4 regions of the Arthrobacter sp. UYEF3 genome follow, and region 1 is predicted to be linked to each of the others. Evidence: riboswitches for the same ligand, from Rfam matches in the RefSeq annotation. Region 1 holds a riboswitch; each other region holds the start of a gene.

Region 1 (4,206 bases):
TGCGGCATATTGGTAACCCTTTTGGAGGGCCTGGACGAACTTCCGGGTCACGTCCGGGTGTCCCTTGATCCATTCCTCGTTGCCTTCAATGATCACCGAATACTGGTCCGGCACGCCGTAGTCATGCAGGTTGAAAAACTTCATCGGAGTGCCGCGGAGGGAGGCGTCGATACCTTCCCAGGTCTTGAAGGCTGAGGTGAAGTCGACCCTGCCGGCGTACAGGGCTTCGTATGCGGACGTGCCCAGGGTGACGCGACCGAAGTTGCCTGTTCCGCCGGCGTTCCTGATGGCATCTGCGGCTTCGGTAGGGAACGTGGCACTGGGCCCGGCCGTGCCGAAGGTTTTACCGTCGAGGTCTTTAGGGCTGGCAATGTCCTTCCGGCTGGCCAGGACGCCGATGGCTGTGGCATCGTGTTGGAGCACCGACATGACCGAGGTGTTGGCCACCCCCGCTGCTGCGGCGAACGTCGCCGTGTTTTGGAAGCTGATTCCGAAGTCCGCCGCACCCGAGTTGATGAGGGTGTCGGTGGAGGACTGGCTGTAGGGCAGTACCTGGACGTCGAGTCCGGCGGCGGCGAAATAGCCTTTGTTGAGCGCCACGTACAGCCCGGTGTGGTTCGTGTTGGGCGTCCAGTCCAGGGCGAAGGTAATGGGTGTGGTCCCGGAAGAAGCCGGAGTGGAATTTCCTCCCGCACCGGCGCAGGCTGACAGGGCTGCCATGGCGGTAAGGGTGAGGGCGCTGGCCGCGCCCACGAGTAAGCGTCGTCGTTTGTTCACGAGAAGTCCTTATCCCCGCGTATGCGGAGCGTTTGCTGGTGCCGGATAGATGGTGGGCCGGTTTTTGCCGGGATTATCCGACCGCGCGGTGCCGCGATTTAGGAGCGGCGCGAGAACCGGAAATGGAGATATGGCTGGGCGGGGTATGTCGGCGGTTTCTGTGTTCAGTGGGTCCATTCCTTGAGAAAGTCTTTGGCGCTGCGGGCAGGGTTTTCGGCGGCACAGATGGCTGAGACCACGGCGATGCCAGCCGCTCCGGCGCGCCTCAATGCCCTGACATCGGCCGGGGTTATGCCGCCGATTGCGACGCAGGGCAGCAGCGTAGCGGCAGCGATAGCGGCGAACCCCTCGATGCCCAGGGGCGCCGGATGGTCCGGTTTGGTCGACGTCGGACGGATCACGCCCACGCCCAGATAGTCCACCGTCCCTGATGGCAGGGCGTGCAGATGCGCGAGATGTTCGGCCGTGTTGGCGCTCAGCCCGATCAACGCGTCCTGGCCAACAATTGCCCGGACCTGGGGTGCCGGAAGATCGCTTTGACCGATATGGACGCCGTGGACAGCCGCACCGCCCGCCCGGGCGGCGAGAAAAACATCCACCCGGTCATCCACCAACACTGTGGCCCGGTCACCGACGGCATCCGCGGTACGCATCACCAGATCGTAGAACCGGGCGGCGCTGGCTGTTTTTTCCCGGATCTGTACCATTCGCACGCCTCCGGCAACAGCGGCGCTGACCGTCTCCACCACTCCGCGTTCCCCGCACAACTGATCATCAGAAATCAGATAAATCCCCGGGGTGAAGCCAGCCCTTCCGGCGCCCGTCATGAGATAGCCACTCTGGACCGGATTATTTCGGCATCCACAGACCCCAGCGCATCCAGGAACGCGAACGCGAAACTGCCCGGGCCGCAGGCGCCGGCAGCGGCGATTTCGGCAGCGACGGTATACACTGCGGTGGCTGCAGCCGTCGCAGCCATACGGTCGCCATCCACGGCCAAAAAAGCTGCGGTGACCGCACCCAGTGCACAGCCACCCCCGGTGACCAGGGTCAGATAGGGGTGGCCGTTACCGATCCGGATCACGTCGATGCCATCAGTAATCAGATCAACGGCCCCGGAAACGGCCACGACGGAACCGTGAACACTGGCCAGGCGGCCGGCCGCTGCCAGCGCACTTTCGGGACTATCGATGGCATCAACACCACGGCCACCTGCCCCCAACCCGGCCAGTGCGATAACCTCTGAAGCGTTGCCCCGGATAGCGGTCGGGGCGTAAGAGAGCAGTTCACTGGCAAGGGCAGTACGCACCGGCAGGACACCGACTGCGACCGGGTCAAGAACCCACGGAGTGCCTGCCTCCTGAGCGGCCGAGGCGGCTTCGACCATGGCGACCCGTTGCTCCGCGTGGGGCGTACCCACGTTGATCAGAACTCCGGAAGCTATCCGGGCAAACTGGCCGGCTTCGGTGGGGACATCAGCCATGGCTGGCGCCGCCCCGAGGGCTAGAAGCACATTCGCGGTGAAGTTTGTCACAACCGTGTTGGTCAGACACTGCACCAATGGCCCTGTCTCCCGCAACCGGGCGAGCATCGTGCAGATATGGTCAGGTGTCAGGCGAACAGTCATCCGCAACATCCCTTCGCTAGTCCGAACTAGATCAGGTTCAACGGGTCTTATCTCAGCCCTGTTACCCAGGGCACCCCGTGTCACTCGAGAAAGCTTACTCCCACACAGGCACAGGCGCGCATCAACCGGAGAACCGGGGGTTGCCGGGGAGGAACTGGAATCCCGGGCAGAAGGTGCCGTCGTCGATGAAGACGCGGACGGGCTGCTGCATCACAGGTTCGGGGTCTTCCATGAGCTCGGAGAGCCGGTGCAGTAACTGCCCGAGGGCCGGCGGCGTAAATTCTGCCCGGATACCCTCCCACGTCTGATCGTTAATGGTTTGGTCGTTCAATTTTCGGTTGTCTCTTCGCCGTCGCTGATGCTTTCGAGGAGCCACATGGTGGAGAGTGGGTTCCGGCGCAACGTGAAGGTCCGCAGGGCGGAGCCGGAAGTTCCCTGGCGGACGTGGACCCCCCAGTATTCGATGCTGACAGGTCGCCGCGGTCGACGGCGGCAGCGCGTCGAGGACACGGTGCCGACCAACCCGAGCGGTTTACCTCCGAGGAGAAGGCGCCGGTGCCCTGGGAAGAGCACCCGCTGGTTCTGCCCACGCTGCCCAACTCGAACGGCACGCCGCCAAAGCCACTGAGATCAGCAACGACTGGCTATCCGACGGGCCACACCCAACCCCAAAGCGCCTCCCATGGGCCACAGGATATGACGTCCCGCGCGCTCAGACTGCAAAACCGGTCCCCACTCAAACTGCCAGAGTCACGGACCCCTTAAACCCAAGTAGATTGTCGGAGGCAGAAAGCGCCTTTTGGGACCGAACGACAGGGGAATAGCGTGAGCGAGCTGATCAAGAGCCAGACCGGAGCTGATGGAGACTTTGCGGCACAGTTCGCTGCCGGCCCGGCCTACCCGCAGCTGCGGCTCGATAGCGCGGCCCTGGACCGCAATATCCGGGTCATGGCGGCGTGGTGTCGCGAGCGCGGCGTGGATCTCGCCCCGCACGTCAAAACAACGATGTCGTCGCCGATCATAGAGCGGCAGCTGGCTGCCGGCGCGGTCGGCGTAACCGTCGCCACCGTGGATCAAGTCGCTTCGGCCCTGGGCTGGGGACATGACCGCATTCTCGTTGCCAATGAGATCGTCGACAGGCTCGGGCTACTGCGCGTCCTTACGTGGCTGGAGGAAGATCCAGGCCGGGAAATCCGTTGTTTCGTCGATTCTGCGGCCGGGATCAAGGCCGCGGCGGCGGTGTTCGACGGCGGGACGGTCGCCCTCGAGGTCCTGATCGACGTCGGAACCCCCGGCGGTCGTACAGGAGTTCGCAGCGTGGGCGAGGGCCTTCGCCTTGCCGAGATGGTCCGGGACACGCCGGGCCTGAAGCTGGTCGGCGTCGCCGGTTACGAAGGCGTCGTGCCCAACAGCAGGGCCGAAGATACGGTTACGGCAGTGGACCGGCACTGCCGGCTCGTGAGGGACACATACCTGGGAACCGCGACCTTCTTTGAGACCGCCACGCCCATCTATTCAATGGGCGGCTCCGCGTTCCCGGACCGGGTCACTGAGTTCCTTCCTGACGGCGGGCAGGTCCCTGGAACCAGGACTGTTCTCCGATCAGGTTGCTACGTCACCCACGATCACGGCACGTACGCCGCCGTGAGCCCCGTTCCGGGCCTCATTCCCGCGCTTTCCGTTCGCGCCGTTGTCCTGTCCACCCCGGAAAAGGGTATCGCCGTCGTCGGTGCAGGCAAAAGGGATCTTCCGTACGACGCCGGACTGCCCACTTTCCTGTCGGCGCGGACGGCGGAAGGAGC
Region 2 (4,206 bases), on a different contig from region 1:
TTGGCCAGCGGGTTGGCGCGGGTCAGCAGCGAGTCGTTTCCGCGCACGGTCAGGGCGTCCCTCATAGCGCCTTCACCCCGGGCGCCGTGCGGCCGGGGCGTCCCGGTTGCCGGGCGCCGAGGTTCAGCTCGGCGCCGCCCAGGACCTGGCTGAATTCCGCGTCGTGGGTCACCGAAACCACGGCCGTCCCGGCGTCGAGCAGCTCGGAAAGGAACGAGGCCAGCTCAGCCCAGGTGTTGGCATCCTGGCCGAACGTCGGTTCATCCAGCACCAGCACTTGCGGATGGGCGGCGAGCACGGTGGCCACCGACAGCCGCCGCTTTTCGCCGCCGGAGAGCGTGTACGGGTTGGCGTCCACGAGGCCGGTCAGCCGAAGGCGTTCCAGCAGTTCGTCCACCCGGTCTTCGCCGCGGCCGAGCTGGCGGGGTCCAAACGTCAGTTCGTCCAGCACCCGGCCGGTGACGAACTGGTGCTCGGGTTCCTGGAAGACCGTGCCGATCCTGGCGATCAGCTGCTGGGCCTTCCACCGGTACGGATCGATGCCAGCGCCCGCACTGAGCTCCGTCGTTGCGGACACCGAACCCGCGACCGGTGCCAGCAGGCCGGCCAGGGTCAGTGCGAAGGCCGACTTCCCGGAACCGTTGGGGCCGGTGATGGTCAGCGCCTGCCCGTCCCGGACCTGGGCCGTGATTCCGGACTGCACCGGTGCGGGCGGCACCGTGCGGAAGCCCCGCAGGAGACCGGTGCGGCGGGGGCGTTCGCGGGAAACGGCCAAATCCTCGGCGGCCAGCAGCAGTTGGGCGGCCGCGTTGGTCCCACCTCCGGCTCCCCCGCGGCGGGCGCGCGTGGCCGGCACGTAGCCGGGCACCCAGACCCCTGCGGTGATGAGTACCTCCCGCGCCTGCTCCAGGACCCGGTCCGGGGTACCGTCCAGCAGCACGGCCGGCTCCGTGCCGGACCCGGGCTGCAGCACCACGATCCGGTCCACGAGGTCTTTCCAGACGGCCACGCGGTGCTCCACCACCACCAAGGTGGCCCCGGTCTTGTCCAGGCAGCGTCCCACAGCGTCGCGGACCTCGAGAACGCCGGCCGGGTCGAGATTGGCCGTCGGCTCGTCCAACAGCAGCAGCCCTGGTCGCATCGCGAGGATCCCGGCGAGTGCCAGCCGCTGCTTCTGGCCGCCGGAGAGTGCCGACGTCGGGTGCTGAAGCGAAAGGCCGGCCAGTCCGACGTCGTCGAGCGCTTCCGCCACCCGCCGCCAAATGTCCGCCGGAGGCACGGAGAGGTTTTCGGCCCCGAAGGCGACGTCGTCCCCGACCCGCGACAGAACCACCTGGGTTTCCGGGTCCTGCTGCATCAGCCCCGCCCGGCCGCGCCCCGCCCGGGGCGCGGCGCCGTCGATTAGCAGGCTGCCGGTCTCGTCGGAATCCTCGGCGTCCGCGGAGCCGGCGGCAGTATCACCTGCGGCGCTGTTGTCGCCCAGCACCCCGGCCAGGGCGTGCAACAGTGTGGACTTGCCGGCGCCGGAGGGGCCCAGCAGCAACACCCGCTCGCCCGGTCGGATGTCCAGGTCCAGCCCGCTGACCGCGGGCCGGGACCGGCCGGCATGCCGCCAGCCCCAGCCGCGGGCGGTGACCGCAGCCGGCCGCGCGGCGTCTAAAGAATTCATGCGCGTGCGGGCTTCAGGAGAACACGGGTTCCGATGCCGCTTTGCGGGAAGCGAACGACGCAAGCACGCCGGTTCTGGCCAGGCCGCGAGTGGCCAGCCAGGACAGCCCACCGGCGATCACGGCCCCGGAGATGCTGCAGAAGACGATGTAAGCGAGCTTGTCACCGGCTTCATAGGCGATGTTCCAGCCCCAGGGCAGGAAGGAGTCGTTCAGGCCGCAGAACAGGCCGGCCCCGGCGCCGGCCAGCAGGGCCACCGGCAGGTTGAACTTCTTGTAGAGGAAGGCGGCGAAGATGAGTTCGGCGCCGAGACCCTGCAGGATGCCGGAGATGAGCACCGTCGTGCCGTACTGCGAGCCCATGATCAACTCGCCGGTGGCCGCCACCGCTTCGCAGAACAGCGCCGCGCCCGGCTTACGGACCACCAGCATGCCCAGCAGCGCCGGAATCATCCAGCCGCCGGCGTAAAGCCCGGTCAGCGGCGGGTAGACGGCGTTGACCGGGACTGAGATTAGGTTGGCACCTTGATCCCAGGCCCAGAAGATCACGCCGCCGGCAACAGCGATCAATGCCGCCAGCACAATGTCGACCACACGCCAGCTGTGCTTGCCGGTGGTCAGTGTCTGCTTCGCAGATATATCAGTCATTTTGTCCTCCTGAGGTACAGGAGGGGAGGGTGTTCCGGCCGTGCCGCGGCTTTCGCCACGGGTGCCGGGCACCCCGAGAACTCGACTCCCTTGCGCCGGTACTAACCGGATCAGGTTCGAGGGTCTGCGGCTGTCCGCACTCTCAGCGCCCGCCTGCGGTTCCCTGGACTGCTCCAGCGATGCCGACGGCGGCGCTCCCCTGTCGTATTTAAAATCACCCTTGTGGGCTTGCTCAGTTTACACCCGGGCGCCGTCTAAGGCGTCCGGCTCAGATGAATCCGCGGGCAGCGGCCCCGGAGACGTGAGAGCCGACTCAAAAGTTCCTTCCCCCGATGCCGACCCGGATTCTTCCCAACCCCAGACGCCCGGGTCCCTGGCCGCGCTCATCGGACCGTCGCTGCTGGTGGGCATTCGGGGCCGCAGGCACTGCCACGGTGTCGGGGCTGCCGCAGAAAGCAGACCATGAGCCGGTGGTCGAGGCCTGGGCCGAAATCCTCTGCCGTTCGGTAATGCCCCGACGCTGGACCCGGGCCGGGGTGGGGCCGCGGTGGCGGTCAGCGCCCTGGGCCCGCCCCGCAGCCAGGAACGCTACGCTAGGGTCAGCCCTGTTTTCTCCCGCAAGGAGCATGAAGTATGAACATCATCATCAAACTGCTTGGCACCGGCATCAGCCTGCTCGCCGGTTTCGTCGGCACGAAGGTGGTCGACACCGTCTGGGAAAAGGCCACGGGCAACAAGCCTCCCAAGGGCCACGACGACGACGTTCCCACCACGCTGCGCTCGGCACTGACCTTCGCCTTGATCTCGGCCTCGGTCAGCGCCGTCATCCAGGTCCTCGCCAACCGCGGCACGCAGCGCGCGGTCACCCGCTTCGCCCAAACCCAAGACGTGGTGTAGTTCGCGTCGTTTAGCGCGCTGCGCCCCTGGGCGCGTCAGCTACTTCTAGTCGCCGGTGAAGCCGTCTTTGCCGGCGGCTTGTTGAACCACGGCCTCCAGCTCGTCGGAGCTGAGCAGTTCCGGATGGAGGTGCTTGGTCCGGTAGCCGGCCCGGCCCACCATGTGGGCCGAGACCGGAACCGTCAGCAGCTGGAAAATCCATGCCACCACCAGCACCGGCCACACCCACCACGTCCGCAGCTGGAGCCCCACCGCGCAGAGCAGCAGGAAAAGCCCTAGCACCTGGGGTTTGGTCGCGGCGTGCATCCGGGTCATTAGGTCCGGGAACCGGAGCAGGCCAATCGCAGCGCCGAGCGACATCAGCGCCCCGACCACCATGAACACGGCCGAGACGGAGTCGATCACGGTGTCGGCGGGGGTCGTTTCAGGACTCATGGGGTTGCCTCCTCCGGTCTGCGACGAAGCGGGCCACGGTCACCGAACCGACGAAGCCGATGAGTGAGATGGCCACCAGCAGCATCAGGTTGTTCAGGTGCCGATTAACGGCCATATCGATGCACAGCGCCGCGCCCAGGATGGCCAGCAGCACATCGGCGGCGAGCACACGGTCCAGCAGCGAGGGACCCCGGGCGATGCGGATGATCGCGCCGCCCGCGGCGAGGGAGAGGACGACCGCGGTGACGGTCAGGACGAGCGGCATCATGCGCCCACCTCCTGCTTCAGGGCGGACAGTTCGGCCCGGCTGCCCATGATCCGGATCAGCCCGGCTTCGGTGTCGCGGACCTCCTTGCGAAGCTTGGCCGCGTCCTCGGCATCACGGACGTTGATGCCGTGGATGTACAGCGTGGACGTGGATCGGTCCACTTCCACCACCAGGGACCCCGGGATCAGCGAGATGACATGCCCGGTAGCTGTCACCAGCAGGTCGGAGTGGCTCCGGAGCGGGACGGCGACGACCGCGCTGATCACCCGCGGCCCGCGGACCACCGCTAGG
Region 3 (4,206 bases), on a different contig from region 1:
AAGCTGTTCGGTGGCCTCCACAAGCTCCACCGCGTCCGGCAGCAGGGTATGCTCGTCCGCGATCACCTCGAGTTTCACCCAGTCGGTCTCCAGTGCTTCGCGCGCCAGTTCGGCCGTGAGGACGGCGTCCCGGGCCGTGAAGCAGCCGGCCGTGTTGGGCAGCACCCGGATGTTGCGCTCTGCCAGCAGCTGAAACAGCGAGCCGCTCTCGGCCGGCGAGTAGCGGCGCATCGCCACGGTGGTGAGTTCCGTTCCGGAGGCCACCAGCGCGGCGCCGAGCTCGTCCAGGCTCGGCGCACCGCCGGTGCCCATGATCAGCCGCGAGCCCAGTTCCACGCCGTCGACCGTCAACGGGTCCCGGCGTGCCGGCTGTGTTGCCGCGAGTGTTGTTACGCCCATGTTGTTCATCCTCCCTGGACGGCCGTGACGAGTTCGACGTCGTCGTTTTCGGCGAGCGCAGTCGCGTACCACTGGCTGCGCGGCACCACCTCGGCGTTGCGGGCGACGGCGACGCCGAGCTTCCGGCCGTCCGTGGCCCGGCCGTCCGCAGCCAGCGTGCGGCCCGTGACCGTGCTGACCAGGGCGCTGACGGTGGCGCCGTCGGCGACCGCGTGCGGCGCTCCGTTGAGCCTGATATTCATAGTGTTTTCCTGTCTTTCGTTGCGGTGGCCCGCGGTGTCCTGTTGGCGGCCGGAGAGTCAAGGAGGCGATCGGAGAAGCGGTCCGGGCGAAAACCGGCCCAGCGGGGATCCGGTTCTCCATCCAACAGGTGCCGGCAGACGGCGGCAGCCACCGGGGTGAGTAAGACGCCATGCCGGAAGAAGCCGGTGGCAATGATCAGTCCCTCGAAGTCCTGCCCCGACCCAGGGCGGGCCACACGCCCCAGCAACGGGGCGTTGTCCGGGGTGCCCGGCCGCGCCCGGGCCGTGGCCTCGAGCAGTTCCAGCTCGGCGACGGCCGGGAGCAATTGCTGGGCGTCACGAAGCAGCTGGTAGACGCCTCCGGCGGAGACAGCGCCGGGGTCTGAAGGGGCATCCTCCCGCTGGGTTGCACCGATCACCACTGTGCCGTCCTCCCGCGGCACGATGTACACCGGGATCCCGCGGACCAGGCCCCGCACGGTGCAGCGCAGCAGCGGCCGGAGCGGCTGCGGCACGCGGAGCCGGAGAATATCGCCGTAAACCGGCCGCAGTGGCAGGGTCAGTCCGCCGGGCAATCCCTGCAGTCCGGCCGCCCCGAGGCCGTTGGCCACGATCGTCTCGCGGGCGCGGATCTCCCCGCCGCCCTCGAGGCTGACCCCGGAGACGCGGCCGCCCTGCCAACGGAGTCCGGCGGCGCGTCGGGGCACGGCCGTGTAGCGGCCGTCGCGGGCCAGGAGCTCGCCGATCCGGGCCAGCAGCCGGCGCGGGTCCACCTGGTGGTCGGCCGGGATGTCGAAAGCGCAGGAGATGCCCGGGCTGAGCAGGGGTTCGCGCCTGCGCGCCTCGCGCACTGTCAGTGGTTCCACGGCCAGGCCGCAGGCCTGTTGCACAATCCGCAGGTCGGCGAGCGCCCGGCGGTCGGCCGCGTCTGCGCCGACGGCGAGAGTCGGCGTCGTGCGGTACCCGGTACCGCCCGCGTCTGCTTGGCCGTCCGCGTCAGCACTGCCGCCGCCCAGTCCGGCGGCGAAGCCGGGCCAGAGCCTTGAAGCTTCCAGCATGAGGGCCAGCAGCTCTTCTTCCTGGTAATGGAGTTCGCTCACAGGCGCCAGCATGCCGGCGGCTGCCCAGCTGGCGCCGGTGCCGGGGGCGTCATCGACCAGTGCGACGGAGCGGCCCGACCGGCACGCTTCCCACGCGATGCCGTGCCCGATTACCCCGCCGCCGATCACGGCAACGTCGTAAGGCCCCGGTGGTGCGGCGGATGTGACAGCTGGTGAGACCATGGCTTCCTTCCCTACGCCGGTACTAACCGGATCAGGTCAAGCGGTCGGCTCTGACGCCCTCTCAGCCCTTCCGTCGTGTGACGGCTCTGCGGGCTCCCGCGGTATGAGACCAGTTTAGAGGAACTAGGCTGGGGTCATGAGCCAGGAAGTCCGCACCACCGCCCGCCTGTACCTGTGCACCGATGCTAGGAAGGAGCGCGGCGACTTCGAAGACTTCGTTGACGCCGCCTTTGCCGGGGGCGTGGACATCATTCAACTGCGGGACAAGTCGCTGGAGGCAGCCGAGGAACTTGAACTGCTTGAAGTCCTGCACTCCGTGGCGCTGCGGCACCGCCGGCTCTGGTCGGTCAACGACCGCGCCGACCTCGCCTCGCTGGCGGGCGCCCCCGTCTTCCACATCGGGCAAAAGGACATCCCGCTGGCCGCGGCCCGGGATTTCCTTGGCGCGAGCACCGTTATCGGCATGTCCACGCACACCCCGGATCAGGTCGATGCGGCCCTCGCCGCCGCCAACGATCGAAGCGGGCTGGACTACTTCTGCGTGGGGCCGGTCTGGGCCACCCCCACGAAACCGGGCCGCGCCGCTGTGGGGCTGGATCTGGTGCGCTACGCCGCAGGCGCGAGCGATCGCCACGGGGCCGGGGCCGCCGGAGGGGATTCCGGGGCGGTGCCGTGGTTCGCGATCGGCGGCATCGACCTGGGCAACGTGGAGCAGGTCGTCGACGCCGGCGCCCGGCGCGTCGTGGTGGTCCGGGCGATTACCGAGGCCGACGATCCGGCCGCGGCGGCTCGGGCCCTGCTCGCCGCCCTCGACGCCGGGGCGTCGCTCGACGCACACGCCACCGCGGGCGCCGGAGACTAGCCGGCGAGCCTGGTTTCACGATTAATGGCGGAATTCGGGCTAACCTGATTTTCGTGTCTCATCATCGCCTGACTCCAACAGTGCTTCAGCAGCCGAACCAGCTTGCCCAGGCACTCAACGCACTACGGACCACGCTGGAATTGCCGGGGCCCTTTCCTGAGGACGTACTCCGGGATGCCGAAGCCGCCGTGGCCGGCCACCGGTTGCCGGAACTGGACCTGACCCATCTGGAGTTCGTGACGATTGATCCGGCGTCCTCGACGGACCTGGACCAGGCCCTCTACATTGACCGCGCCGGCGACGGGTACAAGGTCTTTTATGCGATCGCGGACGTGCCGTCCTTCGTGGCACCCGGCAGCCCGCTCGACGCCGAGACCCGCCGCCGCGGCCAGACCTTCTACACCCCCGACGGCCGCATCCCGCTGCATCCCGAGGTCATCAGCGAGGCGGCCGGCAGCCTGCTGGCGGGCCAGCTCTGCGCGGCCTTTGTCTGGGAGTTCGAGCTCGGCGGCGCTGCCGAGGTGTCCTCCGTTCTGCTCCGCCGGGCCCAGGTCCGCAGCCGGGCCAAGCTCAGCTACCACGGCGTGCAGGCCGAACTCGACGGCGGCACCGCGGACCCGGTGCTGCAGCTGCTCAAGGAAGTCGGCGGCAAACGGGTGGAACTGGAACGGTTGCGCGGCGGGGCCAGCCTGAACATGCCGGAGCAGGAAATCGAGCAGCTCCCCGACGGCGGCTACCGGATCGTCGCCGCCCCGCCACTGCCGGTAGAGGACTGGAACGCCCAGATTTCGCTGATGACCGGGATGGCCGCAGCCGAGCTCATGCTCCGGGGAAAGGTCGGCATCCTGCGCACCATGCCCGCTCCGGACGAGAGCTCGCTGCGCCACTTCCGCCGCCAGACCGGCGCGCTCGGAAAGGCCTGGGACGGCCAGGTCAGCTATGGGGAGTACCTGCGCACCCTGGACCCCACCGACCCCCGCCAACTGGCGATCCTGCACTCCGCGGGCATGCTCTTCCGCGGCGCCGGCTATACCCCGTTCGACGGCGCCGTCCCCGAGGACGCCGTCCAGTCGGCCATCGGCGCGGCCTATGCCCACTCCACCGCCCCGCTGCGGCGCCTCATCGACCGCTTCGTCCTGGTGATCTGCGAGGCCCTCTCCAACGGCGCGGAGGTTCCGGGCTGGGCCCGCGAAGCCCTCCCCTCCTTGCCTGCCATCATGGCCGCCTCGGACCAGCTGGCCGCCAAATTGGAGCGGCTCGCCCTGGACACCGTGGAGGCCGCCCTGCTGAGCAACCGCATCGGGCAGGAGTTTGACGCCGTCGTCATCTCCGGCTCGAAACCGGCAAAGAACGGCAACGGGAACGGGAATATGAAGGCCAACGGCACCGGGAAAGCCAACGGCACCGGCCCGTCGGGGAT
Region 4 (4,206 bases), on a different contig from region 1:
GTAAATCCCAAGGAACTGCTCCTCATGAAGGTCGGCGTAGCGTCGTACCGGCGGCCGCACTGCAGGCACGAGGCTGCTGCTACCGTCCGGTTTCAGCCTAGCCCAGCCGGACGGTGCGCTCAGACTGGACATGCCCTGCCGTGGCCGCGGGCAGTGGACATATAGGCACCACGTCCACTCCTTGCTCCGAACAATGGGCATGTCCGGAGTTTGGGCCAGCGACAAGCGGGACGTGTCCCGTTTGCCCCGGCCCAAGTACAGCCGGGTCTCAGCGAACGGCGACGCGGATCCGGTTGCGCCACGGATCGTCGAAGCGCAGCTCGGCGCCCGTGTGGTGGGACTGGACTCCGGCGGTCTTGAGGCGGTCCGCGAGGGCGCCGACGTCCTCGCCGGACGGCACTTCGATCAGGACCTCGCCCAGGCCCAGGGTGTCGCGGCGGGGTCCGGCGCCGCGGCTGTTCCAAACGTTCATGGCCATGTGGTGGTGGTAGCCGCCGGCGGACACGAAGAGCGCCTGGCCGTGCCAGCCGGCCGTTTTTTCGAAGCCGAGGGTGCGGACGTAGAAGTCGTGGGCGGACTGCACGTCGCCGACCTGCAGGTGGATGTGCCCAATGCCGGCTTCGGCCTGCCGCTGACCGGCCAGCGATGCCTCGGTGAGGTGCTGCTCGAGGTAGCGTTGCGGCGGCAGGGCGAGGCTGTCCATCACGACATTGCCGCCCTCCCAGGACCAGGTGTCGCGGGGACGGTCCCAGTAGAGCTCGATGCCGTTGCCCTCGGGGTCGTTGAAATAGAAGGCCTCGCTGACGAGGTGGTCGGCGCTGCCGGTGAAGGACTGCGGCTCGTATTGGGCCGCGCTGGCCACGGTGGCTGCCAGCGCGGGCTGGTCCTCGAAAAGCAGGGCGGTGTGGAACAGCCCGGCCTCGCCGCGCGAGGGAAAGCTGAGCCCCGATGCCGGGGCGAGGTGGACCAGCGGCTTCTGCCTGCGTCCAAGGTAAAGCCCGCCGTCCTGCTCTGCCACGATGTCGAGGCCCAGGGCGCGCTGGTAGTAGTCGGTCATGAGCTGCATGTCGCCGACCTTGAGCATCACGGTGCCCATGGTGAGTTCGGCGGGAAGAAGATCCTGGGTGCTGGCTTCTGCTGTCATCGAAACGCTCCAGTGGTTTCGCGGCCACCGACCCTCGGAGACCCGTTCATACTACTAAATTACTTGAAGCTTCAATTTATTCCTAATGTGCGGGCACTCCCGGACGGACTAGTTCACCGCGCAGCACGATGTTCCGCAGGTCCCGCAGGGTGGCCAGATTACGGCGGGGGTCCTCGGCGCAGACCAGCACGTCGGCGCTGGCGCCTTCGGTGATCGTTTCCGCGCCGAGCCAGTCGCGGGCAGCCCAGCCGGCGGCGTCGAGCGCTGCCCCGGCCGGGAGTCCGGCAGCGTGCAGCGCCTCAAGTTCGTCGACAATGCGTCCGTGTTGGATAACGCTGCCCGCGTCCGTTCCCGCGTAGATGGAAACCCCGGCCTCATATGCCTCGAGAATCCGTTCGGCGCGGAGCTCCCAGAGGGAGTGCATATGCGCGGCGTAGCGGGGGAACTTCGCCTCGGCCCGGGCTGCGATATCGGGGAAGGTGGCGATGTTGATCAGGGTGGGCACGATCGGCACACCCTGCTCGACGAAACGCGGCAGGTGCCGCTGGAGCAGTCCGGTTCCGTGTTCGATGCAGTCGATGCCGGCGTCGAGCATGTCGTCGAGGGTGTCCTCCGCGAAGCAGTGCGCCGTGACCCTGGCGCCCTCGTCGTGGGCTGCCTGGACAGCATCCTTGACGCTGCGCGCCGGGAAGCTGGCGGCGAGGTCGCCGGCGTCGCGGTCGATCCAGTCCCCCACCAGCTTGACCCAGCCATCGCCGGCGCGGGCCTGCTTGCGGACGGCCTCCACGAGGTCCTCGGGCTCCACCTCGACGGCCAGGCCTCGAAGGTACCGGCGCGTCCTCGCGATGTGCCGGCCGGCGCGGATGATGCGTGGCAGCTCGCTCCGCTGCTGGATCCAGCGGGTATCATGGACGGCCCCGGCATCGCGGACCAGCAGAATTCCGGCGTCGCGGTCCGTCCGGGCCTGGTCCTCGGCGATCTGTTCCGGGACGTCCCCGCCGGGTCCGAGCCCGATGTGGCAGTGCGCGTCGACCAGCCCGGGGATAACCCAGCCGTCAAGGACAACGTCCGGGGCCGCGCTGGGACGCTTGAAAGTCAGCCTGCCGTCGACTGCCCACAACCCGCGGTGTTCCCTGACGGGTCCGGTAAGAACGGTGCCGCTGAACTCGATGATGCTGCTCATGCCTTAAAGCCTAATCCGCATCGCTACCCGCACACGGGGCGGGGGCCGCCCCGATGGCTTTCCGCACCGTCTGTGGTAGCTTCGTCTACGACCACACGGGTGCCCCTGCAGGGGCTGAGATCGGGCTGACGCAGTCTGTGACCGTTGAACCTGTCCGGGTAATGCCGGCGAAGGAAGTGAGTAACCCTTGAGCACTACAAATCCAAGGCAGAGCCCTGACCAAACCGGGGCGGCCGCCGTACCAAGCGGGCTCGCCGTCGGCGGTGCATCTCCCGTGACGCAGTCCTTGAAATCCCACACCCTCGCGTATGTCGAAGACGACGGGATCAGTGTTCCCGTGACCGAGATCGCCTTGGAACCCTCCCCGGGGGGTGTCGAGAATCCCCCGTTCCGGGTGTACCGCACGGCAGGGCCGGGCAGCGATCCGGTGGTGGGGCTCGCCCCCTTCCGCCGTGACTGGATCGCCGGACGCGGCGACACGGAGCCGTACCGAGGCCGGGAGCGGAATCTGCTCGACGACGGCAAGTCCGCGGTCCGGCGCGGCGCCTCCTCTGCCGAATGGCGCGGCGCGCCGCCGGAGCCCCGCCGCGCCGTCGACAGCCGTACGGTCACCCAGATGCATTACGCGCGGCAGGGCATTGTGACGCCGGAGATGCGGTTCGTGGCCGTGCGGGAGAACTGCGACGTGGAACTTGTCCGCAGCGAGGTGGCGGCCGGCCGGGCCATCATTCCGAACAACATCAACCACCCGGAGTCCGAGCCGATGATCATCGGCAAGGCCTTCCTCGTGAAGATCAACGCCAACATCGGCAACTCCGCCGTCACCAGCTCCATTGCCGAGGAAGTGGACAAACTGCAGTGGGCCGCCCAATGGGGAGCAGACACCGTCATGGACCTCTCCACCGGCGACGACATCCACACGACCCGCGAGTGGATCATCCGCAACTCCCCTGTTCCCATCGGCACGGTCCCGATCTACCAGGCGCTGGAGAAAGTCAACGGCGAGGCGAACGCCCTGACCTGGGAGATCTACCGGGACACCGTGATTGAACAGTGCGAGCAGGGCGTGGACTACATGACCGTCCACGCCGGCGTCCTGCTGCGGTACGTGCCGCTCACGGTAAACCGGGTCACCGGAATCGTCTCCCGCGGCGGCGCCATCATGGCCGGCTGGTGCCTGGCGCACCACCAGGAAAACTTCCTCTACACCCACTTCGACGAACTGTGTGAAATCTTCGCCAAGTACGACGTCGCGTTTTCCCTCGGCGACGGTCTGCGGCCCGGCGCGACGGCGGACGCCAACGACGCCGCGCAATTCGCCGAACTGGACACCCTGGCCGAGCTCACGCAGCGGGCCTGGGAGTTCGATGTGCAGGTCATGGTCGAGGGCCCGGGGCACGTGCCGTTCCACCTCGTCCGGGAAAATGTGGAGCGCCAGCAGGAACTCTGCAAGGGCGCCCCCTTCTACACCCTCGGGCCGCTGGTCACCGATATCGCACCGGGCTATGACCACATCACCTCGGCGATCGGCGCCACCGAAATTGCCCGCTACGGCACCGCCATGCTCTGCTACGTCACCCCCAAGGAGCACCTCGGGCTGCCGAACAAGGATGATGTGAAGACCGGCGTGATCACCTACAAGATCGCCGCCCACGCCGCCGACCTCGCCAAGGGCCACCCCGGTGCGCACGAACGCGACGACGCCCTGTCGAAGGCGCGGTTTGAGTTCCGCTGGCGGGACCAGTTCGCGCTGTCCCTGGACCCCGTGACTGCCGAGGCCTTCCACGACGAGACGCTCCCCGCTGAACCGGCCAAGACAGCGCACTTCTGCTCCATGTGCGGGCCGAAGTTTTGTTCCATGCGGATCAGCCAAGACATC

Evidence for each region. A riboswitch is a leader RNA that binds a small molecule or an ion and turns the genes downstream of it on or off. The one in region 1 is predicted to bind thiamine pyrophosphate.
Region 2: another riboswitch for thiamine pyrophosphate. It lies ahead of ABIB14_RS12415 (ECF transporter S component); the one in region 1 lies ahead of thiM (hydroxyethylthiazole kinase).
Region 3: another riboswitch for thiamine pyrophosphate. It lies ahead of thiO (glycine oxidase ThiO); the one in region 1 lies ahead of thiM (hydroxyethylthiazole kinase).
Region 4: another riboswitch for thiamine pyrophosphate. It lies ahead of thiC (phosphomethylpyrimidine synthase ThiC); the one in region 1 lies ahead of thiM (hydroxyethylthiazole kinase).

What each region holds. Positions count from the first base shown of each region.
Region 1 covers NZ_JBEPNK010000025.1:4,656-8,861, forward strand. The annotation lists gene ABIB14_RS15190 (ABC transporter substrate-binding protein) at 1-777, opposite strand, end outside; gene thiE (thiamine phosphate synthase) at 942-1,604, opposite strand; gene thiM (hydroxyethylthiazole kinase) at 1,601-2,404, opposite strand; TPP riboswitch at 2,396-2,492, opposite strand; gene ABIB14_RS15205 (hypothetical protein) at 2,526-2,735, opposite strand; gene ABIB14_RS15210 (alanine racemase) at 3,230-4,206, shown strand, end outside.
Region 2 covers NZ_JBEPNK010000016.1:69,404-73,609, reverse strand. The annotation lists gene ABIB14_RS12425 (energy-coupling factor transporter transmembrane component T family protein) at 1-65, opposite strand, end outside; gene ABIB14_RS12420 (ABC transporter ATP-binding protein) at 62-1,669, opposite strand; gene ABIB14_RS12415 (ECF transporter S component) at 1,683-2,315, opposite strand; TPP riboswitch at 2,385-2,526, opposite strand; gene ABIB14_RS12410 (DUF4235 domain-containing protein) at 2,949-3,212, shown strand; gene mnhG (monovalent cation/H(+) antiporter subunit G) at 3,258-3,647, opposite strand; gene ABIB14_RS12400 (MrpF/PhaF family protein) at 3,637-3,915, opposite strand; gene ABIB14_RS12395 (Na+/H+ antiporter subunit E) at 3,912-4,206, opposite strand, start outside.
Region 3 covers NZ_JBEPNK010000007.1:71,547-75,752, forward strand. The annotation lists gene ABIB14_RS07135 (thiazole synthase) at 1-399, opposite strand, end outside; gene thiS (sulfur carrier protein ThiS) at 405-641, opposite strand; gene thiO (glycine oxidase ThiO) at 638-1,924, opposite strand; TPP riboswitch at 1,915-2,034, opposite strand; gene thiE (thiamine phosphate synthase) at 2,061-2,786, shown strand; gene ABIB14_RS07155 (RNB domain-containing ribonuclease) at 2,840-4,206, shown strand, end outside.
Region 4 covers NZ_JBEPNK010000024.1:41,190-45,395, reverse strand. The annotation lists gene ABIB14_RS15070 (hypothetical protein) at 1-11, opposite strand, end outside; gene ABIB14_RS15065 (VOC family protein) at 269-1,144, opposite strand; gene ABIB14_RS15060 (amidohydrolase family protein) at 1,227-2,327, opposite strand; TPP riboswitch at 2,413-2,520, shown strand; gene thiC (phosphomethylpyrimidine synthase ThiC) at 2,515-4,206, shown strand, end outside.